Regions from separate parts of the Blautia liquoris genome, predicted to be linked through region 2. Evidence: a T-box and tRNA genes for the amino acid it is inferred to sense, from the RefSeq annotation. Region 2 holds a T-box; the other regions hold tRNA genes.
What was found. The T-box of region 2 lies ahead of leuS (leucine--tRNA ligase). A T-box ahead of a tRNA ligase gene usually reads a tRNA of that ligase, here a tRNA-Leu.
Positions count from the first base shown of each region.

Region 1 (8,240 bases), 550 kb from region 2:
GGATGCGATAACCTTGAGAAGATCTGCTACACCGCCAGAGATCTGGGAATCAAATATCTGACAGTGTATGCTTTTTCTACGGAGAACTGGAAGAGATCAAGGGAAGAAGTGGATGGTCTTATGAATCTTTTTCGCCGCTATCTGAAAAGATGTATCAAAAGTTCCAGGGAGAATGAGATGTGTGTCAGAGTTATTGGTGAAACGAGTGTTTTTGATGATGATATTCAGGAAAGCATCAGGACTCTGGAAGACTATTCGAAGGACTATCGTAAGCTTTATTTTCAGATTGCCTTAAACTACGGAGGGCGGGACGAGATCTTAAGAGCTGTATCAAAACTTTCAGCAGATGTCAGAGATGGAAAACAAAGTGCAGACGCAATTACATCTGATACGTTCGAGGCATATCTTGACACGGCAGGGATTCCCGATCCGGATCTGATGATCCGCACAAGCGGTGAACAACGTCTTTCGAATTTCTTGTTATGGCAGCTTTCCTATTCAGAATTTTATTTTACAGATGTTCTCTGGCCGGATTTCAACAAAGAGGAATTGGTCAAGGCTATTCGCCAATATAATAACAGAGACCGGAGATTTGGGGCGGTGAAAGGGGATCCATCATGTTCACAACAAGACTGATGAGCGGAATCGTATTAGTTTTAATTGCTCTTTTAACCATTGGGACAGGAGGAACCATCCTTTTTGCAACTCTTTTGATCGTCTCTTTGATTGGTGCATATGAACTTCTTAAGGCTTTAAAAGTTCAGGATGAAAAGCTCAATACCCTTTCCGCGGCAAGTTACATTGGTATTATCCTGTATTATGCAGCTGTGGTACTTCCAGATGTGAGAATCGGACATATGCACATCAATAACCTGGATCTGCCCGGTATGGCACTCATCTCATCACTCATGCTGGTCATGTGTGTCTATGTCTTCACCTTTCCCAGGTATCATGCGAACCAAGTGACTGGGGCTCTTTTTGCAGTTATATATGTTGGTGTTATGCTTTCTTATATTTATCAGACCAGGATGATTGAAGGCGGCAAGTATCATGTATGGCTGATATTCTTGTGTTCATGGGGTGCTGACACTTGTGCCTACTGCGTGGGTATCCTTTTCGGAAAGCATAAGATGGCGCCCGCGCTCAGCCCGAAAAAATCGATAGAGGGAGCAGTTGGAGGGGTATGTGGAGCCGCACTTCTCGGATTTTTGTTCCAGCTGGCGACATATGGTTTATCTTACCAATATGCCATCATCTGTGCAGTCGGAGCAGTGATTTCTATGGTTGGAGATCTCGGAGCGTCTGCGATTAAGCGAAATATGGGGATTAAAGATTATGGTACCCTGATACCTGGTCATGGCGGGATCATGGATCGTTTTGACAGCGTTATCTTCACGGCACCTGTCATATACTACCTCTCGTCTTTTCTGATAGGTTAAGACGCAGACCGGATCACGCGATGAGGGAGGAAAATATATGAAGAAAATAGCGATATTAGGTTCCACTGGTTCGATTGGAACTCAGACACTGGAGGTCGTGCGGGAGAATACGGATATAGAAGTGCTGGCTGTCAGTGCCCGCTCAAATATCAGAAAACTGGAGGAACAGGTGCGTGAATTTTCACCGAAACTTGCAGCAGTCTGGGATGAAAACCATGCTTGTGAATTAAAAAGAGCAATTTCGGATACTAATACTAAAGTGGTATATGGAATGGATGGCCTGCTAGAACTGGCATCCATCAGCGAGGCCGATATGATTGTCACAGCAGTGGTTGGCATGATTGGGATACTGCCGACGATTGAGGCAGTCAAAGCAGGAAAAGACATTGCTCTCGCAAACAAAGAGACTTTGGTTACAGCTGGACATATTATCATTCCGCTTGCCAGAAAACACAAGGTGCAGATCCTTCCAGTTGACAGTGAACATAGTGCAATCTTTCAATGCATAAACGGCGAGGATAAGAAGACAATTGAAAAGCTGTTAATCACTGCTTCCGGAGGTCCCTTCCGCGGGAAGAAGACAGAGGAATTGAAAAATGTCTGCGTGGAGGATGCGCTGAGACATCCGACATGGTCTATGGGAAATAAGATTACGATTGATTCAGCGACACTGGTGAATAAAGGACTGGAAGTGATGGAGGCCAGCTGGCTCTTTGATGTGGATATTGATCAGATCCAGGTTGTAGTGCAGCCGAGCAGTACCATCCATTCCATGGTCCAGTTTCAGGATGGTGCGGTTATGGCACAGCTTGGAACGCCGGACATGAAGATTCCCATACAATATGCCATATATTATCCGAATCGCCGCTATGCAAGTGGCAGGCGGCTTGACTTTACCACATTGACACAGATTGATTTTGAAGTTCCTGATACCGGGACATTTCGAGGGCTTCCGCTTGCCTTTCGTGCGGCAAAGGAAGGCGGTTCGATGCCCACCGTGTTCAATGCGGCAAATGAACGTGCTGTGGCAATGTTTTTAGGACACAGAGTTGGTTTTTTGGATATCTATAATATCATCGAGGGTGCGATGGACCATCATCAGGTGCTTGATAATCCTACTGTCGATGAAATCTTAAGTGCTGAAGCTGAAACTTACGACTGGATTGAAAGCAGGTGGAGTATTTGATTATTAACATTATTATTGCAGTACTTATTTTCAGCATTGTGGTGATTATACATGAGATGGGTCACTTTTTGCTGGCTAAGGCTAATCACATCACTGTGACCGAATTTTCCGTCGGTATGGGACCGACACTTCTCTCAACAGTTAAGAATGACACTAAATATTCTCTGAAACTACTTCCTTTCGGAGGTTCCTGCATGATGCTCGGGGAGGATGATAATTCTGAAGCAGAAGGTGCTTTTAACAGCAAATCGGTCTGGGCGCGTATGTCGGTTATTATTGCAGGACCTCTTTTTAACATGATTCTGGCTTTCTTTCTGTCGATTATCATCATAAGCTTTGTCGGATCTGATCCCCCCAGAATTACAGAAGTAGAAGCGGGATCACCGGCTGCCGAGACAGGTCTCAAAGAGGGCGATCTAATCACCAGATATGAGGGAAGCAGAATCTCTATAGGAAGAGACTTATATACGAAGGTTAATCTGGACGGAATTCCATCGGACAACATCACATTGAGCTATAAACGTGATGGGAAGACTCATGATGTCACCTATGTCCCGGACTCAGAAGAGAAATATATGCTTGGATTCACCCATGAATCCGGGGAAAATAAAGCGGAAGTGATTTCTCTTATGCCGGGCTATCCTCTGGCAAAAGCCGGAGTACAGGTAGGAGATATCATATTGGAACTAAACCATACGGTGATAAACAGCAATCAAGATCTGGAAGATTATATGAGCAGTCACCCGTTTTCGGATGATTCTGTGGACATCACATATCAGCATAAGGATCGAATTCACGATGCCACAGTCACACCCAGGCTCACCAAAAATGCAGCACTTGGATTTGTATTTAATCTTGGAAGAGAAAAACAGCCTCCGCTTTTGATCTTAAAGTACAGTGTTAAAGAGATTGGCTATTGGATCAAGACTACAGTGAAAAGTCTTGCAATGCTCATTACAGGTAAGTTTACCGTCAATGACCTGAGCGGACCAGTTGGGGTGGTAGATGAGATTGGAAAGACAATCAACAGCTCCAGGGCTGATGGAGGCTTTTATGTGATCATGAACCTTTTAAACTTTATGATATTACTGTCCGCCAATCTGGGAGTGATGAATCTGATTCCGTTTCCAGCTCTGGACGGCGGAAGACTTCTGTTCCTGATCATAGAGGCGATTCGAGGCAAGGGAATCAAACAGGAAGTAGAAGGGATGATTAACTTTGCAGGACTGATGCTTCTGATGGCGCTGATGGTATTTGTCATGTTCAACGATATAAGAAAAATTTTCTGATACCAAAATTGTAATCCTACAAACATTCGAAATACACCCTAATCGGGTTGCTTTCTCATGTTTGTTCGGGTCCCAAGGTCATGCGAGCATGAAACGCAGGACCTTTTGACCCTGGTATCAAATTATCAGAAAAAGGTAATATCAGAAAAAGTTTAAAAAGGTATTGACGAATTCTGAAACGGATGATATAATAAATTTTGTCGTTTGGGAAAAACGAGAGAAATACATATGCGCGAGTGTCGGAATTGGCAGACGAGCTAGACTAAGGATCTAGTGATTATTGCAATCGTACGGGTTCAAGTCCCGTCTCGCGCAGACAAAAAAGGCATCGCATTGGTTGGGTTTATCTAAGCCATGCGATGCCTGATTTTTTGCTGTTAAGTCAATTCTGCGATTCGGGTAACTGCTACATAGATATCCTGAATCTTATACCATGTAGGATAGTCGATGATACCTGATGCGGGCAGACCAAACAAGGACTGGAAAGCCTGAACGGTATGCTGAGTATTTTCGGTGAAAGTGCCATCCTGATTTGTGGTGGGTATGCTGGAGTAGACAGCGGCAATGGCATTCAGCTGATCCTGAATCTGAGATACCTTTGGACCGGAAGCACCGATGTCAAGATTATAACCAGGCCACGAAGCAGGTACACCGGATACCTCCTCTGCCGTGTTGATGTACATATCCTGCCCGTAATAATTGCGAAGAATTTGTATGGTGGAGTAGCCCTGATCCCCGAGATATTTAGAACCCCACTGAGCCATCCAGTTTGGACAGGTTACTCTGTTTCCGTCACAATACTGTGTGAGAATGGGCTGACGGACATTTGGCCGCGACAGGTAATTTGAGAACATTTCATCGACGATCTGGGAAATACTGTCGAAATAATTACGTCCGTGAATCCACTTGTGATCATAGGCAGTAGAGGAGGTGATGGTAAAATCGTTTCCTTTGTTGCGGTACCACTCTGTATATACACGGTTCAATGTGAATGACATGATAGCCAGAATGTTGGCTCGAATTGTGGCATCCGGCCAGGTGGCATAGATTTCACTGCTGGCTACATTTTTAATATAATCTCTGTATCGTTCGTAATAGTTCGCTGCGGTGGGGTCACCGGGTGCTCCGTCATGAACAACGACAAATTCCGGGATGACGACCCTGCTCAGTACAATTTCTCCTGTCTCATCGACCGGTTTTATCTCATCCTCCGGGATTTTAGGCGGATATTCATAATAGAGTGTGTGGGCTGCGATAGCTATGTCCATGAAAGGATTTTCAGGAGTTTCTGGATTTAATTGGACTGGCTGAATGGCAGTAGAATCCGGCAGCAGCTGACATCCCGATATTTCAACAGGCTCATGGCCGCTGGCATTTACTTTAATCGTATATTCTGAATATGGCTGATTTTCATTTGGTGCCATGCTGTAGTCGATTGGCGGAGCAGGAAGTTCAACAACAGGTGTACGGCCATTATTGTCTGTGGTGAGTTCTTCCAGAATATTTTGGGGATCACCGGTATAGGATATGCTGACACTGGCCTGATCTATCGGATGATTTTGAGGAAGGCTGCTTACTTGTACCTGAAGTTTCCCATTATCCACCTGGTTTGTATCCATCTTTTTCATACAAAAATAACCTATGGTATATTAATTATTCTAATCTATGCATAGGGAAAGATTTTCATTCCGAATTCACTCTGAAAAAAATGAAATAAAAAAGGAAAATTGTCATTTGCGGGGTATGTTAATTACAGGAAGGATTATTGTAATTCTTTGGAGGTGTTGTCTATGAATATACGAGAAAGCTTTGAAGAACGCGAATTTCAGGAACTAAGCCCCTACGCATCCTACAGCAGGAATTCAAGAGGACGTGATGTATACGAGACGGAGTGCGACATTCGTACAGTTTATCAAAGAGACAGAGATCGGATTCTGCACTCGAAAGCATTTCGAAGGCTGAAAGATAAAACACAGGTGTTTCTTGCCCCGCAGGGGGATCATTACAGAACAAGGCTTACACATACTCTGGAAGTCTCACAGACGGCCAGGACAGTGGCAAAAGCCCTGAATCTGAACGAAGATCTCGTTGAGGCAATTGCACTGGGACATGATCTGGGACATACGCCATTTGGACATGCAGGGGAGGATGCACTTAATAAAGTATGTCCGGAAGGATTTGCTCATTACAAACAGAGTATTCGGGTAGTAGAGATCCTCGAAAAGGAAGGGCAGGGGCTGAATCTGACATGGGAGGTCAGAGACGGCATATTAAACCACCGGACAGCTGGCACACCACATACGCTGGAGGGACAGATTGTACGTCTTTGTGATAAGATGTCCTATATCCATCACGATATGGACGATGCCAAAAGGGCCGGGATTATCTCTGAGAATGATATTCCGATTACAATCCGTGTGGTGCTGGGTGAGACAAGCAGAGACCGCTTGAATACGATGATTCATGATATTATTATCAATAGTATGGGGAAAGATTCAATTCGGCAGTCGAAAGAAATTGCTGAGGCTATGCGCACGCTGAGACAATTGATGTTTGACAACGTATACAATAATTCTATAGCGAAAAAAGAAGATGATAAAGCAAAAAGAATGCTGACAGAGCTTTATGAATATTATAGTGATCATATCATCGAGCTGCCGGATGAATACCAGAGACTGATTCTCGCAGGAGAAAAAGAAGAGCGTGTGGTATGTGACTACATCTCAGGGATGACAGATCAGTATTCGATGCACAAGTTTGAAGAATTGTTTGTTCCCAAAGCATGGGCGGTCTATTGACTGCACCCGTTGCGGATGCAAAATTTTATTAGAAAAGAGGAGAAAGATGCGCTATTCGGATGACTTGATAGAAGAAATCCGTCTAAAGAATGATATTATTGATGTGATTGGCGGATATGTGCAGTTGAAGAGGAAGGGAAGCTCTTATTTTGGACTGTGCCCCTTTCACAACGAGAAGACACCGTCCTTTTCCGTAAGTCCGTCAAAGCAGATGTATTACTGTTTTGGATGCGGGGCCGGTGGAAATGTGTTCACATTTTTGATGGAATATGAGAACTTTACATTTCCGGAGGCAGTTAAATCTCTGGCTGAACGTGCTGGGGTGAAACTTCCCGATCTTGAATATTCGAAAGAGGAGAAGAGAAAAGCTGATCAGAGGTCAAGACTTCTGCAGATCAATAAAGAAGCGGCAAAGTACTATTATGTTCTGCTTCGAGATCACAAGGGATGTCAAGGACTTGAGTATCTAAAAAAGCGTGGACTTTCCGATGAGACAATACAAAGATTTGGTCTTGGCTATTCTGACAAATTCGGAGGAGGACTTTATAAATTTCTGAAACAGCGGGGATATCCGGATGAGGATCTTCGGGAATCGGGACTTTTTAATTCGGATGAAAGACACGGAATGTACGATAAATTCTGGAACCGTGTTATATTTCCGATTATGGATGTAAACAATAAAGTGATAGGTTTCGGAGGAAGAGTGATGGGTGATGGAAAGCCGAAATATCTGAACTCTCCTGAGACAAAGATTTTTGATAAAAGCAGGAACCTTTATGGACTGAATGCTGCAAGACTCTCCAGAAAGAAGAATCTTATTATCTGTGAAGGATATATGGATGTGATCTCCATGCACCAGGCTGGATTCAACCATGCAGTTGCGTCGCTTGGAACAGCCCTTACATCGCCCCAGGCAAGTCTTTTAAAACGCTATACCGATGAGGTTTTAATTATATATGACAGTGACGAGGCAGGCACGAAGGCAGCGCTGCGGGCAATCCCACTTTTAAAGGAGGTGGGGCTGTCTACGAAAGTTGTGAATCTGAAACCGCATAAAGATCCGGATGAATTTATAAAAAGTGAAGGCAGCAAAGCCTTCGAGGCACGCCTGGAGAAAGCTGAGAACAGTTTCTTATTTGAGGTGCGCATGGCAGAGCGTGATTATGATATGAATGATCCTCAGGGAAAGACGGATTTTCTTCATTACGTGGCAGGAAGATTACTGAACTTTGAGGATGAAATTGAACGCAATAACTATATTGAATCGGTTGCCAGGGTTTATCATATCGAACTTGCTACATTGTCGAAACTTGTTGGAAAACTTGCTCTGAAAGGGGCAGGAATTATTAAGACTAAGAAACCGAAATCTGGCATTCATTCAGATCGGGAAAAGGAGAGCGGAACGGATAAAGCTCAAAAGCTGATGCTGACCTGGATCACATCATATCCTGATATCATGGAACAGATTACGGATTACATATCCCCTGATGATTTTACGACCGATTTGTATCATAAAGTAGCTGTAATG
Region 1 is NZ_CP063304.1:2,009,566-2,017,805, reverse strand. It holds gene INP51_RS09275 (isoprenyl transferase) at 1-636, shown strand, start outside; gene INP51_RS09270 (phosphatidate cytidylyltransferase) at 618-1,439, shown strand; gene INP51_RS09265 (1-deoxy-D-xylulose-5-phosphate reductoisomerase) at 1,477-2,625, shown strand; gene rseP (RIP metalloprotease RseP) at 2,622-3,914, shown strand; tRNA gene INP51_RS09255 (tRNA-Leu) at 4,145-4,229, shown strand; gene INP51_RS09250 (peptidoglycan-binding protein) at 4,292-5,542, opposite strand; gene INP51_RS09245 (deoxyguanosinetriphosphate triphosphohydrolase) at 5,705-6,712, shown strand; gene dnaG (DNA primase) at 6,759-8,240, shown strand, end outside.
Region 1: it encodes a tRNA-Leu, which carries the amino acid that the T-box ahead of leuS (leucine--tRNA ligase) is inferred to sense. The anticodon was not compared.

Region 2 (8,240 bases):
CCTTCGAAATAAGACAGCATCAGCTCTGTGTGATTTCTCGATACATAAGGTTCTGTCACAGATGTCGGTGAATCTGCGTAGAGACCTGCCAGAAGAATGCAGGATTTTACCTGCGCAGATGCAAGAGGAGAGTGATATTCGATGCCGTTAAGCTGTTTTCCCACAATTGAAAGAGGAGCACAGTCGTTGGAATTGATACTTTTAATATCGGCTCCCATCATTTTCAGGGGGCGTATAATCCGATTCATAGGACGTTTTTTGATAGACGGATCTCCGGTAAGCGTACTTTCAAAAGACTGTCCCGAAAGAATTCCGGAGATGAGACGCATGGTGGTTCCACTGTTTCCACAGTCGAGGATCCCATATGGCTTTTTTAGCCCATGCAGTCCTTTTCCGTGAATGATGATTTTATGATCAGTTTTTTCGATGTCGATTCCCATCTTTCGAAAACAGTCAATCGTGGAGAGACAGTCCGCTCCTTCAAGAAAATCCGACACCTCGGTATCACCTTGTGCGAGAGATCCCAGCATAACAGCCCGATGAGAGATGGACTTATCACCCGGAACTTTCAATTCACCGCGAAGCGGATGTGTAAGTTTTGATATTTTCATAAAGTATCTTCTTCCTTTTTGGTTTTTTATAGTCTGTCGAATATAATGATTTTCGATATCCCTATGTTCTCCTGTGAATCAGATAGGAGTTTTGCTTTAGGATGGCAGCACCCTTTTTGCAGGCATCTTCCTGATAGAACTCAATCTTAAGAACCCCTTCCTCGAATTCGCGGTTATGTATGATTCCAATGTTTTTGATACTGATGTTGTGTTGTGCCAGCACACTTGTGACTGCAGCGATCCCGCCTGTCTCATCATAAATATCACAGTATAATACATGACTTTTATTGGAGGCAGATGTGATATCCGTGATGGAGTCGCGGTAATAGCGCGAGGATTCGAACATGGAATAGAGCCCGTCCTTATCGGCGTCTGCAATGCAGGCTCTGGCCGTCATCAGGAGTTCATCAAACTTGTCGATCGTTTTCAGTATCATATCTTTATTAGAGAGACAGATATGCTGCCACATCTCAGGCGAGGATGATGCGATCCGTGTGATGTCTTTAAAACCGCCGGCAGCAATCATTTTCATATATTCAGATGGTCCGTCGAGTTGTTTTACTTCATTTACAAGGATCGAGGCAATAATATGAGGGAGATGGCTCACACCGGCAGTGATGTAATCATGTTCCGATGGGGACATGATCAGAGGGAGGGCTCCCAAAGAACGTATAAATTTTTGAAATTCCAAAGCTTTTTCCGGTTTAACAGTCTCACAGGGTGTTAGGATATAGTATGCGTTTTCAATCAGATAGTCTGCAGAATTCTCATATCCTGTTTTTTCCGAGCCGGCCATCGGGTGACCCCCGATAAAATTAGCATCCAAATGTAAACTTACTGCTTCCTGATGGATGGTGCCCTTTACACTTCCTACGTCTGTGAGGATGATGTCAGATGAGATGATATCTTTTAATGTTTTAAGGTAGGAGATATTTGCGTTCACGGGTGCGCACAGGAAGATCACATCACATTCCTGAAAACGTATGTCTGTTTTATCGCAGGGGATATCAACGACATGCTCTGATACTGCAGTTATAAGGGTATCCTTATTGGGATTGTATGCAAGAATTTTGTAATCCGGGTGGTGTTTTCTGATTGCTCTGGCAATGGATCCACCGATCAGTCCGAGGCCGATAAAGCCGATAGTTGTCAATGCTGTGTTTCCTCCTTTTGCCTCTTTTTCTTTGATAAGTTTACTAAATATAGGAGAAAAAGTCAATAACAGTACTGGTAAAGTGTCAGAGTACAATTCGAAAGCGAAATGTTGCGAATATTCTGAATGTTTTAAAATTAAAATGGTTAAAATGAATAAAAAGCTTGAATTACCATTGTATATTTAGTAAAATGTATACATACAACAATTAGGAGGTATTACATATGGACGTTTTTCGAACTGACAGGATCAGAAATGTGGTGCTGCTTGGACATGGTAGTGCGGGAAAGACAACACTTACCGAGGCTATGGCTTATCTTTCCGGTATTACGAATCGTCTTGGAAAGATTACGGATGGTAATACAGTCAGCGATTATGATAAGGAAGAGATCAAACGGAAATTTTCAATATCAACAACGCTGGTTCCGGTTATTTGGGGAAAATATAAAATCAACATTCTTGATACGCCTGGATTTTTCGATTTTGTGGGTGAGGTAGAAGAGGCTGTGGCGGCAGCCGATGCTGCAGTGATTGTAGTATCGGGAAAATCAGGGGTCGAGGTCGGTACACAGAAGGCCTGGGATCTCTGTGAAAAATATCATCTTCCTCGCATGATCTTTGTCACAGAGATGGATATTGACAATGTCAGCTACCGGGAAGTGGTCGAGCAGCTGAAAGAATTATATGGCAGAAGGATTGCACCGCTTCACATGCCAATCAGGGAAGATGAGAAATTTGTCGGTTATATCAATATCGTGAAGAATAAAGGACGCCGTTACCTTGACAAAGGTCAAAAAAAAGAGTGCGAAATCCCTGATTATTCAAAAGAATATCTGGAAAAATATCGGGAAACGCTGATGGAGTCTGTGGCCGAGACAAGTGATGAATTTATGGACCGCTATTTCGAGGGGGATGAGTTTTCTGTTGCTGAGATTTCTGCAGCACTGTCTAAGAATGTAAAGGAAGGCAGCCTGATACCTGTGTGCATGGGGGCTCCAGTCTGCCTTTATGGAGTTTCCAATCTGTTGGACGATATCTGCGGATACTTTCCAAGTCCGGATGAAAGAGAATGCAGGGGAGAAAATATCCAGACTAACGAAGAATTCAATGCTGATTATGATTTTCAGAAGCCAAAGTCATCATTTGTATTCAAAACAATTGCAGATCCTTTCCTGGGGAAATACTCACTGATTAAGGTGTGCTCAGGGGTAATCAAGAATGATGATGTTCTCTATAATGTCAGTCAGGACAGCGAAGAAAAATTGAATAAGCTCTATGTGCTGGAAGGTTCAAAACCCATTGAGGTTGAGGAAATTCACGCAGGCGATATTGGTGCGATTGCAAAACTAGGTGATGCGAAAACCGGTGATACCCTGGCAACGAAATCTGTTCCGGTTCGCTATCCGGATATCGAGATCTCAAAACCGTACACGGCAAAGAGATTCAAACCGAAAAACAAAGAAGATGTCGATAAGATATCTCAGGCATTTGCAAGGTTGATGCAGGAGGATCAGACACTTAAAGTTGTCAACGATTCAGCCAATCATCAAACTTTGATTTTCTGTATCGGAGATCAGCAGATTGATGTAACAGCAAGCAAACTGCTGGAACGTTATAATGTGGAAGTGGTCTTAAGCGAACCAAAAGTGGCTTTCCGTGAGACGATTCGTGGAAAATCCGATGTAGAGTCAAAATATAAGAAACAGACAGGCGGTCACGGCCAGTATGGGCATGTCAAGATGCGTTTTGAACCTTGGGATGATCTGAATACACCCTATATCTTTGAACAAGAAGTTGTAGGAGGAGCAGTTCCCAAGAATTATTTCCCTGCTGTGGAAAAGGGTATCGCCGAGGCAGTTCAGTCTGGTCCCCTCGCTGCTTATCCTGTGGTCGGTGTGAAAGCAATACTCTACGATGGATCCTATCATCCGGTTGATTCCTCAGAGATGGCCTTTAAGACAGCGTCTGTGATGGCCTTTAAGAAAGGATTTATGGAGGCAAAACCTGTGCTTTTGGAGCCAATTGTGAATATGAAGATTTCAGTGCCTGAAAAGTTCACCGGTGATGTCATGGGAGATCTGAACAAACGCCGCGGTCGTGTTCTTGGCATGAATCCCGATTCAAACGGAAATACAGTTGTTGAGGCAGATGTCCCGGAACTTTCTGTTTATGGATACGGAACAGTTCTCCGTTCCATGACCGGAGGCAGCGGGACTTTCGAATACGAATTCGCAAGATATGAGCAGGCTCCATCTGATATCCAAAAAGAACAGATTGAAGCCAGGGCTAATAAGATTAAAAATGATGAAGAGTAAGATGCTTGTACTTGACATATTCCTTTCATGTGTTATTATTGTTTTAGATGTGGGACAAAGATGTTTTTTGCCCTATAATATGTAAAGACATGGAAGAGGATTATTAAGAGTGATTTCCGATGCAGAGAGCTGTCGTATGGTGCAAGACAGTGAGGAATAACTTCTAACTGGCCCCGGAGTTCTTTTGCTGAACACTTCGATGATAAAAACCATTAACGAGTTTTTGAAAGTAAGCGAAAGCGTATGATCCCGTTATCGATCGGTATAAGTGCATCTGCAGTATATGCAGATGAATTGGAGTGGTACCACGGAATGTAAGCCCTTTTCGTCTCTGAAGTTGACAGACGAGAAGGGCTTCATATATTTTAGGAGGAATTTTAAAAATGGCAGTACCTTATAATCATAAAGCCATTGAGGCAAAATGGCGTGTGAACTGGGAGAAGAATCCCGTGAATCCAAAAGTGGATGAAAAAGGAAAAGAAAAGCCCAAATATTATTGTTTGGATATGTTTCCGTATCCTTCGGGAAATGGTCTTCATGTGGGACATTGGAGAGGCTATGTCATCTCGGATGTGTGGAGCCGTTATAAATTACTGAAAGGCTATTATGTGATCCATCCGATGGGGTGGGATGCATTCGGCCTTCCGGCAGAAAATTATGCGATTAAGATGGGGGAACATCCGGCGATCTCAACCGCAAGGAATGTAGAGAATATCAAAAGGCAGATACAGGATATCGCCGCAATCTATGACTGGGATATGGAAGTCAATACTACAGATCCCGAATTCTACAAGTGGACACAGTGGATTTTTATTCAGATGTTCAAGCAGGGCCTGGCTTATGAGAAAGAGTTTCCGATTAACTGGTGTCCTTCGTGTAAGACAGGTCTTGCAAATGAAGAAGTGGTTAACGGCAGGTGTGAACGCTGTGGATCTGAGGTAACCAAAAAGAATCTTCGCCAGTGGAATCTTAAAATTACAAAATATGCTGATCGTCTGTTAAATGATCTGGATAAGCTTGATTGGCCGGAAAAGGTCAAAAAGATGCAGTCTGACTGGATTGGAAAGTCCTATGGTGCCGAGGTCAAATTCCCGGTGGATGGCATGAATGAGGAGATCACAGTCTATACAACAAGGCCTGACACACTTCACGGGGCAACATTTATGGTTCTTGCACCGGAACATGAAATGGCAAAAAAGTTAGCTGTAGACGAGACAAAAGAAGCAGTCGAAAAGTATATCTATGATTCTTCTATGAAGTCGAATGTTGATCGTCTGCAGGGAAAAGAAAAGACAGGTGTATTTACCGGAAGTTACTGCATCAATCCTCTAAATGGAAAAAAAGTGCCGATTTGGCTTTCTGATTATGTTCTCGCCGATTATGGTACTGGGGCAATCATGTGTGTTCCTGCGCATGATGACCGTGACTTTGAATTCGCAAAAAAATTTGATCTTCCAATCGTGCAGGTTATTGCGAAAGATGGAAAAGAAATTGAAAACATGACGGAAGCTTACACGAAAGCGGAGGGGACAATGATTAACTCCGGTGTGTGGAATGGCATGGAGTCCGCAGTGCTGAAAAAAGAAGCCCCTCATATGATAGAGAAGATGGGAATCGGTAAAGCAACCGTAAACTTCAAGCTTCGCGACTGGGTTTTCTCCCGTCAGCGCTACTGGGGGGAACCGATACCGATTATTCACTGCCCTCACTGCGGCAATGTTCCTGTTCCGGAAGACGAGCTTCCGCTTCGCCTGCCTGAGGTCAAAAGTTATCAGCCGACAGGAACTGGGGAATCTCCACTTGCTGCAATTGATGAATGGGTGAATTGCAAGTGTCCTGTCTGTGGTGCAGATGCCAAAAGAGAGACGAACACGATGCCGCAGTGGGCCGGTTCCTCCTGGTATTTTCTGCGCTATGTGGATAACAAGAATGCCGAAGAATTGGTGTCAAAAGAGAATGCATCGAAATATCTGCCGGTTGATATGTATATCGGCGGAGTGGAACATGCGGTTCTGCATTTGCTATATTCTAGGTTCTACACAAAGTTTTTATATGACATCGGCGTGATAGACTTTGATGAGCCATTTTTGAAGCTCTTTAATCAGGGTATGATCACCGGTAAGAATGGTATCAAGATGAGTAAATCAAAGGGAAATGTGGTTTCTCCCGATGAACTGGTGGATGATTACGGATGCGACTCGCTTCGTATGTATGAACTTTTTGTCGGACCGCCAGAATTGGACGCTGAATGGGATGACAGGGGAATTGACGGTGTCAACCGTTTCTTAAAACGTTTCTGGAAACTGTCTTTAGACAGCTTGGAGGGTGATGTAAAGCCAACGGATGAGATGATACGATACCGCCATAAGATGGTTTATGAGATTACTTCACGTCTGCAATCATTCAGCTTGAATACGGTTATCTCAGGGTTTATGGAATATACGAACAAATTTGTAGATATAGCAAAAAAAACCGGCGGAATAGACTGCGAGACGATCGAGACGATAACAATCCTTCTGGCACCATTTGCGCCGCATATGGCGGAGGAAGTTTGGGAACGATATGGTCACAAGGATACGATTTTTGCGGAGACATGGCCAAAGTATGACGAGGAAGCTATGAAAGATGATCAGATTGAGATTCCGGTTCAGATCAACGGAAAGACCAGAGCCGTGATCAAGGTATCCGCTTTAGTAAGCAAAGACGATGCAATCGCCGCTGGAAAAGAAGCAGTGAAAGAGAAACTGACCAAAACTGTGATCAAAGAGATCTTCGTACCGGGTAAGATCATAAATATTGTGCAAAAGTAAAGAGGTAATGATGAAGAAATTAAAATTAGCCCTTCTCGGATGTGGCAAATTAAATGAGATTGTGGCAAATGCTCTGGAAGAGGGTTTGCTTCCGGAATATGAACTGGTGGCAGTTCTGGGACGTGATGAGAAAAGAGCAAAGGATTTTGCAGAGCGTCATCACTGCAGCATGTGTAAAAATATCGAAGAAATGATAGAGATGAAACCAGATTTCACTGCTGAAGCTGCTTCTGTTTCGGCAGTGAGAGACTATAGTGAGACAATTATAAGGGGTGGATCAAACCTTGTTTTGCTCTCAATTGGAGCATTGGCTGATAAAGAGTTCTATGATTGCATAAAACAGACAGCTATGACAGCCAAAAAGCGAGTATATATCGCGAGTGGTGCAGTAGGAGGATTCGATATCCTGCGCACCGCTTCTCTGATGAGTGATGTAAATGTTTCAATGTTGTCGGAGAAAGATCCCGATGTCGCTGCCCGCATGCCGCTTAAGACCAAAGTCAGTCCAGATGTGAAAGAACGGGAAACTGTATTTTCCGGTACTACGAAAGAAGCGATTGAGCTTCTCCCGACCCAGGTAAATGTTGCAGTTGCAACAGCCCTGGCAAGTGCGGGTCCAAAGGACACGGATATGAAGATTCAGGCGGTTCCCGGATTTAAGGGCGATCAGTACAAGATTGAACTTGATGGAGAAGAAGTGAAAACAGAACTGAACATCTATTCACGGACGAGTGCCATAGCTGGTTGGAGCGTTGTGGCCGTTTTACAGAATGCCGTAAGTCCGATCGTATTTTAAAAAAGGAGATAATCATGTTTAAAAAACTTGTTGTGATAGAACCGATTGGCATGGTTCCCTCAGCGGAGAAACAGTTATACGATTTTGCCCATGAGGTCGTGATGTATCCGGATATACCAGAGGGAGACGACGAGATTATAAGAAGAATTGGCGATGCGGATGGTGTTCTGCTCAGCTATACTTCAAGTATAGATCAAACGGTGATTGAAGCATGCCAAAACCTTCGATATATTGGAATGTGCTGTAGCCTCTATTCCCCGGAAAGTGCCAACGTGGATATTCGTTTTGCTGAAGAAAAGGGAATTACAGTTCGCGGTATTCGGGACTATGGGGATCAGGGCGTAGTTGAATTTGTCCTCAGCGAATTAATTCGTTATCTCCATGGATTCGGAGAAAAACAGTGGAAAGAGAAACCTATGGAACTGACCGATCTGAAAGTCGGCGTTGTAGGGCTGGGCACAACAGGAAAGATGATTGCCGCGGGTCTTCAGGGACTGGGGGCAGATCTTTATTACTATAGTCGGACCCGCAAACACGACGAAGAATTGAAAGGGG
Region 2 is NZ_CP063304.1:1,456,001-1,464,240, forward strand. It holds gene aroA (3-phosphoshikimate 1-carboxyvinyltransferase) at 1-611, opposite strand, end outside; gene INP51_RS06665 (prephenate dehydrogenase) at 673-1,764, opposite strand; gene INP51_RS06670 (elongation factor G) at 1,989-4,079, shown strand; T-box leader at 4,161-4,415, shown strand; gene leuS (leucine--tRNA ligase) at 4,463-6,889, shown strand; gene INP51_RS06680 (aspartate dehydrogenase domain-containing protein) at 6,897-7,685, shown strand; gene INP51_RS06685 (D-isomer specific 2-hydroxyacid dehydrogenase family protein) at 7,700-8,240, shown strand, end outside.

Region 3 (8,240 bases), 600 kb from region 2:
CTCTTGCAATCGGATATCCCGTAGCTTTTGATGCAAGTGCCGAAGAGCGGCTCACCCTTGGATTGACCTCTATGACACAATATTCAAAGCTTTGAGGGTTCAATGCATACTGGACGTTACATCCGCCCGTAATCTGAAGCTCTTCGATGATATTCATCGCAGAAGTTCGAAGCATCTGGTATTCTTTGTCCCCCAGCGTCTGACTGGGCGCCACCACGATACTGTCACCGGTGTGCACACCTACCGGATCAATATTCTCCATATTGCAAACTGTAATACAATTTCCGGCCCCATCGCGCATCACTTCATATTCAATCTCTTTCCAGCCTGAGATACAACGCTCCACCAGAACTTCATGTACACGGGAGAGCCGCAATCCATTTGTCAGTATTTCGATCAATTGCTCTTCATTTTCTGCAATTCCGCCCCCGCTTCCTCCCAGTGTATAAGCCGGACGAAGTACAACCGGATATCCTGTCTCCTTTGCAAATTGGATTCCGGATGCAACATCCCGGACCACAAGTGACGCTGCGATTGGTTCGTTGATCTTCTCCATCGTATCCTTAAACTCCTGACGATCCTCCGCCTTTTTGATTGTAAGAGATGTGGTACCGATCAGTCGTACATGATGCTTTCTTAATATGCCCTTTTCCACAAGCTCCATCGCCAGATTCAGACCAGCCTGTCCACCGAGAGTGGGAAGAATGCTGTCCGGTTTCTCTTTTATAATCAGTTTCTCTACCACTTCAGGAGTCAGGGGTTCTATATATATGTGGTCGGCAATTCTTCCATCTGTCATAATCGTCGCCGGATTCGAATTCAGTAAAACAACTTCAACGCCCTCTTCCTGAAGAGATCGGCAGGCCTGCGTTCCCGCATAATCGAATTCCGCCGCCTGGCCAATTACAATCGGACCGGAACCAATGACAAGTACTTTTTTTATATCCTTTTGCTTAGGCATAAACATGTCCTCCCATCATCTCTATAAACCTGTTGAACAAGTTCCTCGTATCCTGCGGACCCGGACTCGCTTCCGGATGAAATTGGACTGTAACTATATTTCGGTCTACATATTTCAATCCTTCTATACTATTGTCATTTACATTGATGTATGAGGGAACCGCAATTCTCTCATCCATGGAGGCTGAATCCACCACATACCCGTGATTTTGAGATGTGATAGAAACACGGCCTGTATCCTGGTTTCTGACCGGATGATTAGCTCCCCTGTGCCCGTATTTCATCTTGCGCACACGAAGGCCTGCCGCCAGTGCCATAAGCTGGTGGCCAAGGCAGATTGCAAATACAGGTATATCAAAATCATATATCTTTCTTACTTCTCGGACAATATCGGTATATTCTCTCGGATCCCCCGGACCGTTTGAGAGTATAATCCCATCCGGTTTATCCGAAAAAATCTCCTCGGCCTTTGTAAATGCAGGATAAATCGTCACTTCACAGCCTAGTTGCCTAAGTGAATCCACAATATTCTTTTTTGCTCCAAAATCCATAAGCGCGACTTTAAAACCTGTTCCCTCAAAAATTTGTTTTTTGGAACATGTCACTTTTCGTACTGGATATTGATTTTTATGTTTTTTTAATTTGGGAATAATTTGACTTAGATCATAATTAGAATTGGTTGTAACCATGCCGTTCATTGTACCATGTTCCCGGAGGACCTTCGCCAATGCCCGTGTATCAATTCCTTCAATTGCCGGGATATCATAACTCTTTAGATAATTTTGAATCGAATCCTGCGATCGAAAGTTACTGAAAGTTCTGGAAAACTCCCTCGCAATCAATGCGTCCGGCCATACCTGATTCGACTGTCGATCCTCGTAACAGATACCATAATTGCCAATCAGAGGATACGTCATACACACCGCCTGGCCCGCATACGAGGGATCCGTCAGAATTTCCGGATAGCCCGTCATCGATGTGTTGAAAACAATCTCACTGATCACCTCCCTTGGGGAGCCTATTCCTATGCCGGAAAATATATGTCCGTCTTCCAAAATCAGAAATGTTTTTGTTTTCATGTCTCTGCTTTCGTCCTTTCTGTGGCTGAAATATTGTTGGAAATAGATTTGTACGTACATCCTACTAATCTTTGAGATTCTATCATACATCGCAGAGTGAATGCAAGATAAATATTAATTTGATCCGAACAAAATCTGTTAGGAGAAATATAGGTATAAAAAAAGCACCGCAGATACGGTGATTTCAAAGGATGCAGGAAAAGGGACTTGAACCCTCACAGTATTGCTACCACAGGCACCTGAAGCCTGCGCGTCTGCCAATTCCGCCATTCCTGCTCATTATTATATTGGGGTGTTTGTACCCGCAAGAAGTATAATACCAGAATACAAGATAAAAGTCAACATCTTTTTTTATCTTGATCCTGACATTTTCACCCGAACAAACATGAGAAAGCAACCCGATTAGGATGTATTTCGAATGTTTGTTCAGTGCTGAACATCCAATGAATGTTCAGCACCGACCGAAACGAAGATATCCTATCTCTTATAAAGTCAAAACGAAACATCTGAGGTCTTCGGAGTCTTCGGTTCATTCACTGATTCTTTCGTCTTTTGCTCTTCCAATTTTGAGAGAAAGTAGATCAAAACAAATCCAGTAACACCAAGCACAAGACAGATCAAGATCTCAATCCCAGTAGGCATTCCCGGAAATACCTGTCCAACTGATCCGAGAACAAATCCCAGAATAATCATATAGGTCGGTTTCGGAAAGCGTTTCATGGCGATTTCAAGGAACCTTGTCAGGAAGATAATTCCGGCGATCAGTCCGATCGCCAATGGAAGCAGATAGGGAATGTCCAGCTTTCCTACTGCCTGCAGTACACCTTGATAGATGCCAAGAACCAAAAGCATGTAGCTTACACTGATTCCGGGCAGGATCAGAGCAATTGATACGATAATTCCGCCAATAAACAAAACCATAAATCCTCCAATTCCGCCGGACGTACCTGCAAACAGGTTCTCGGGGAGAAAGGATATCGCCACCACGATCATAGCTCCAATTGCCAGATTTATGACTTCCCTCCAGCTGACTTTTTGAATTCCCGCTTCTTTAAATATCAGGGGACATCCTCCGAGTACAATACCAATAAAGAAAAACATCATAGGTTTCTCATATGCATTGATCAGTGATTCCAGCGGTCTGGCAAATAAAAGTATTCCAAAAAGTGCCGGAATGCAAAACGTAAAAAGAAACTTGATATTTTCCCGAATGTCTTCGAAAAAGGAGCTGACCGAGTGAATCAGCCTGTCATAAACACCCAGAATCATAGCCATGGATCCCCCTGAAACTCCGGGCACCATCATAGTGGATCCTACGACCAGACCCTTCACTGCTGTCACAATACCTTTTTTATTATCTTTCAAAACTCATTCTCCTTCTATTTTCCCGTATTTCTTTTAAAGCTTCCAAGTATGTATAGGATACTTCCAATAAAAATGAAGAAATCTGATATATTAAACACAATTCTCCTGATTTTTTCAAAACGGCTCTGTATGCTGACATAATCAGTTACATAACCTGCGTTTATGCGGTCAGCCTCATTGGAAAGACCTCCGCCAATCACCATACCAAGACCTACCTTTTTCAGCCGCTGCCCGGGATGCATCAAAAGCCAGATAAAATAAAGGCTTATGCTTCCCAGCATTCCCAGATTTCCCCACTTTATCAGTCTGGGGTAATCCGAGAGTCTGCCGAAAGCAAGCCCATCATTATGAAGTTTACGAATGATGAATCTTCCATTCAAAATGGGGTATTCTTCCCCCATCCCAATCTTTTGTTCCGCCTGCCTCTTGATGATCAGGTCTCCAAAGAATACGCCGAAAAGAACTGCAATGTAAACCATAAGAACCTCTTACTCTTCTTTGCCGGTTTCTTCTGCCTTGTCATCTAATTTCACTTCGCCGGCATCGCTTTTTTCATCGAAAGTGGTGTCGGCTGATTCCTCTTTTTCATCCGGCTCCTCGGAAAAAGCCTCTTCATAGTGGGCGTATTCCGCATCCTGCATCGGAATCGGGGAACCGCATTTCATACAGTAATCGGCATCTTTTGGAACAGCCGCTCCGCAGACCGGGCAGATCGTCTGTCCTTTTCGATCTGCAATTTTATCTTTCAGATCTGTAATGTCGCTCTGGGTTTGCATGATTTCTCTGCAAAGAGCCGCAAGATCTTCGCTGTATGGCTCTCCATTCACATACTTTTGGTATACAAGCTCGCCGATCAGCTTATAGTCTTTATTTATCTTACTTTCAAGAGAAGACTGCTGACTGCGCAGTTTCTGCACCGAAATAAACTCATCTGTCTTCTCTCCGACATTTTTTGCGGTATCTGTCAATGTTTTGCCCAGATGGCTGAAAAAATCATTTGCCATAATGTACTCCTTTCTAACAATCACCTGAATTATTGCATCCCAATCTTCGGGACTTCTTGTCCCCGAAGAACAATACGCGGGCCGCCTGTGCGTTCTATATATTCTTTTGTAATAACAACCTCTCCAATACTGTCATCTTTTGGTATTTCATACATGATATCCAACATAAAATCCTCTATAATCGAGCGCAATGCTCTGGCACCCGTATGTCTTTCCATCGCCTTTTTTGCAATCGCATGAAGTGCATCCTCACTGAAAGTCAGCTTTACCTCGTCCATGGAAAGCAGTTTCTTATACTGCTTTAATATTGCATTTTTCGGTTCATGTAAGATCTCAACCATCATATCCTCCGAGAGTGCATCTAAGGTGAATATAATTGGGAGACGTCCGATGAATTCTGGAATCATTCCATAATTTCTCAAATCATCGGTTGTAACCTTTGATACCAGATTCGGTTCATCGTCATACTTATCCTTCAGATCTGCCTGAAATCCTACCGATGATGTCTTGGTCAGCCTTTCCTTGATGATATCTGTCAGATCCGGAAATGCTCCGCCACAGATAAAGAGAATATTCCTCGTATTTACTGTCTCAAGCGGAACCATGGCATTTTTCGAATTAGCTCCAACCGGAACCTCAACATCACTGCCCTCAAGCAGTTTTAGCATACCCTGCTGAACAGCTTCACCGCTCACGTCTCGCTGATTCGTATTTTTCTTCTTTGCAATTTTATCAATCTCATCGATAAAGATAATTCCATGTTCTGCGCGTTCTACATCATTGTCGGCCGCCGCAAGAAGTTTGCTGACAACACTTTCGATATCATCTCCGATATAACCAGCCTCCGTAAGAGATGTTGCGTCTGTAAGCGCCAGCGGCACATCCAGAAGTTTTGCCAGTGTCTGAACCAGATAAGTCTTGCCGGAACCTGTAGGCCCGATCATAAGCATATTTGATTTCTCAATCTCAACTCCGTCTTCCCGGGAAGAGAAAACACGTTTATAATGATTATAAACTGCAACCGACATCACTTTTTTCGCATATTCCTGTCCGATCACATAGTCATCCAGCATCTCCTTCAGTCTGTGCGGAGCCGGAATATTCTCCATAGAAAACTGTTTCTTTGTCTCCTTTGTCTTGTCTTGGCTTTTCTTCTTCGGACGCTGCCTAGGCGGAACCTGCTTTTGGATAGAACTTAAATCAATCATACTGACATTCGGAGGCAGTTGACTTAGCAGGTCGCTATAGTTCATGTTCCCATTATTCATGGTATCAAAACTCTTCTGCATGCAATCGGAGCAAATATGAATATTTCCGGGAAGCTCGAACATCTTTCCTGCTTTACTCTCCGGCCGCCTGCACATAAAGCAGACTTCTTCATATTCGTCGTCTTTTTTATGATCACTGTCAGTCTCTTCGGCCTTTGGATCTTCATCCGCGGGCAGGTTTATCTTATCCTTGTCCTCTGACATATACTATCCTCTCTTTCCTTCCGATCAGTCACACTTCGGCTTTTGAAAATCCGCTTGTATTCCTTCCGGTAAGTTTATTATATCTGAAACGGTTTGAGTGTGCAACCTATATATATAATAAAAGACAGGGCCTGATAAAACCTGTCTTTTATTCTCACAGCCACAGAGAGATAAAACTCTGCGCTTATCTGTTTATCTTCCAAATGGATTTACCTGCTGGGTCTGGGGATTTTGTGTTGTCTGTTTCTGGTCGGATTTTGCTCCGAGTGTCACGGTGACTTTTTGCTCTTTGTAGTCTCCTTCACCCATTCTCTTAATCTTGACTTCGACTTTTTCGCCTTTTCCATAATATTCAAGTGCAGACAACAGATCGGCCATCGAGGTGATCTTTCTGTCATCAAAACCTACGATTACATCTTTGCTCTTAATGCCGGCTTTGTCCGCAGGTCCATTTTCTTCAACATCCTGCACCACAACTCCAACCGGAACTCCATATGCCTGATTGGCATCGGCACTGACATCCGTTCCTGTGATTCCCAGATAGGAGGCGTTGTTCTCATCGACTTTGTCACGAGTCTGCATATTCATAAGGTCTTTTAAGATTGGCTCAGCTTTTGAAAGCGGAATTGCAAATCCCATACCTTCAACGCTGGTATCCGAGTATTTTGCTTCATTGATACCGATCAGTTCGCCCTTCATGTTCAGCAGTGCACCGCCGCTGTTGCCCGGATTAATCGCTGCATTTGTCTGGATCAGTCCCTGAGACTCTTCCGGATTTCCCGCATCGTCTTGTGCCTGAACAGTGCGCTCTTTCGCACTGACAATACCGTTAGTCACAGACTGACCATAGCCAAGTGCATTTCCGATGGCAACCACACTTTCACCGATCTGCAGCTCATCGGAATTGCCAAGCGAAGCCACCTTAATCTCGCTCTTCGTCTCCTCCGGAACATCTGAAAGCTTTACGGCCACAACCGCCAGATCATTGTCGGTATCTGTTCCTTTAATCTGGGCTTCCACTGCATTGTCATCGATAAATGCCACAGATACCTTCTGTGCGCCCTTTACAACGTGATTGTTTGTTGCAATCAAAAGCTCCTTGTCATTTTTTCCTACGATCACACCACTGCCACTGGCCGGAACAGTCTGAGAATAGGTTCCAAAGAAACTTTGTATATTCTCTACAGTCTCTGTGGAGATGGCAACCATGGAAGGCATTGCACTGTTGGCAACCTCTGCCACGGTAAATGTGCCCTGCTTTGTAGTGGAGGAAGTGGTTGTTACTCCATCTGACTTCTCCGTCGCCACTGCGGTATTTTGAATCGTCTGCTGTGAATCGGTGCCGTTTATGCGGCCGCCTACATAATTGACCCCATACATCACGGAACCGGCCACAAGTCCAAATACCAGCGCCATAGATATATTCGTCGCCCAGCGTTTCCCTGTATTTGGTTTTCTGTTACCATTCGAAGTCATATGCTCTGCCTTCTTTGCTTTTTTTGATTTCTTATCCGGACTCTTTTCATTATGTTCCGGCTGCTTTGGTTTATTAATATGATAATATTCCCTCTGATTATTGTCAGATGCGGCACCGCCCACATCTTCGGAAGCATACTTTGCCATATCATCATTTGCAGTTTCACTTTTCCCTGCGCTGCCGCTGATCTTTGGATTCACCCAACTATAGGTGGAATCCGTATCATTCGTATCTGTATTGCCGTTCGTATTCTCCTGATTCAGATTCTCTTGATTCAGATTATCCTGATTCAGATTATCTTTTTCACTGTTATTATACTCGTCACTCATAATCCTTTACCTCTCTTCTTGATCTATTAAAAAGACTTTATCTAAAGTATCATACATATCACGATACACAGGCTGTTTTGCACTTCGTGTGTATAATTTCTTATCCTTGTATCTTACAAGTCTTATAATACGTGAAATATGTGTTTAATATGTGAAAAACATTTTAAAAAATCGTGAAAAGAACAAATATTTTTATTCCACAGTGACTGACTTTGCCAGATTACGAGGTTTGTCAACATCCAGCCCTTTTCCGAGAGCAACGTAATAACCAAAAAGCTGAAGCGGAATCACAGCCAGAGAATTGGTAAAATATGGATTCGTCTCAGGAATATAGATGCAGTAATCTGCGACTTTTTCCACTTGTGTATTGCCCACGGTTGTCACCGCCATGACAAACGCTCCCCTTGTCTTTACCTCCAAAATATTGCTGATCGTCTTTTTATACAGATCCGGCTGCGTGAGAACTGCTACAACCAGTCTTCCGTCCTCGATCAGTGATATTGTTCCGTGCTTTAGTTCTCCTGCCGCATAAGCCTCCGAATGAATATAGGATA
Region 3 is NZ_CP063304.1:855,346-863,585, reverse strand. It holds gene carB (carbamoyl-phosphate synthase large subunit) at 1-961, opposite strand, end outside; gene INP51_RS03955 (carbamoyl phosphate synthase small subunit) at 954-2,039, opposite strand; tRNA gene INP51_RS03950 (tRNA-Leu) at 2,232-2,315, opposite strand; gene INP51_RS03945 (DUF368 domain-containing protein) at 2,532-3,404, opposite strand; gene INP51_RS03940 (signal peptidase II) at 3,419-3,883, opposite strand; gene INP51_RS03935 (zinc ribbon domain-containing protein) at 3,893-4,408, opposite strand; gene clpX (ATP-dependent Clp protease ATP-binding subunit ClpX) at 4,438-5,880, opposite strand; gene INP51_RS03925 (S1C family serine protease) at 6,073-7,686, opposite strand; gene glmS (glutamine--fructose-6-phosphate transaminase (isomerizing)) at 7,879-8,240, opposite strand, start outside.
Region 3: it encodes a tRNA-Leu, which carries the amino acid that the T-box ahead of leuS (leucine--tRNA ligase) is inferred to sense. The anticodon was not compared.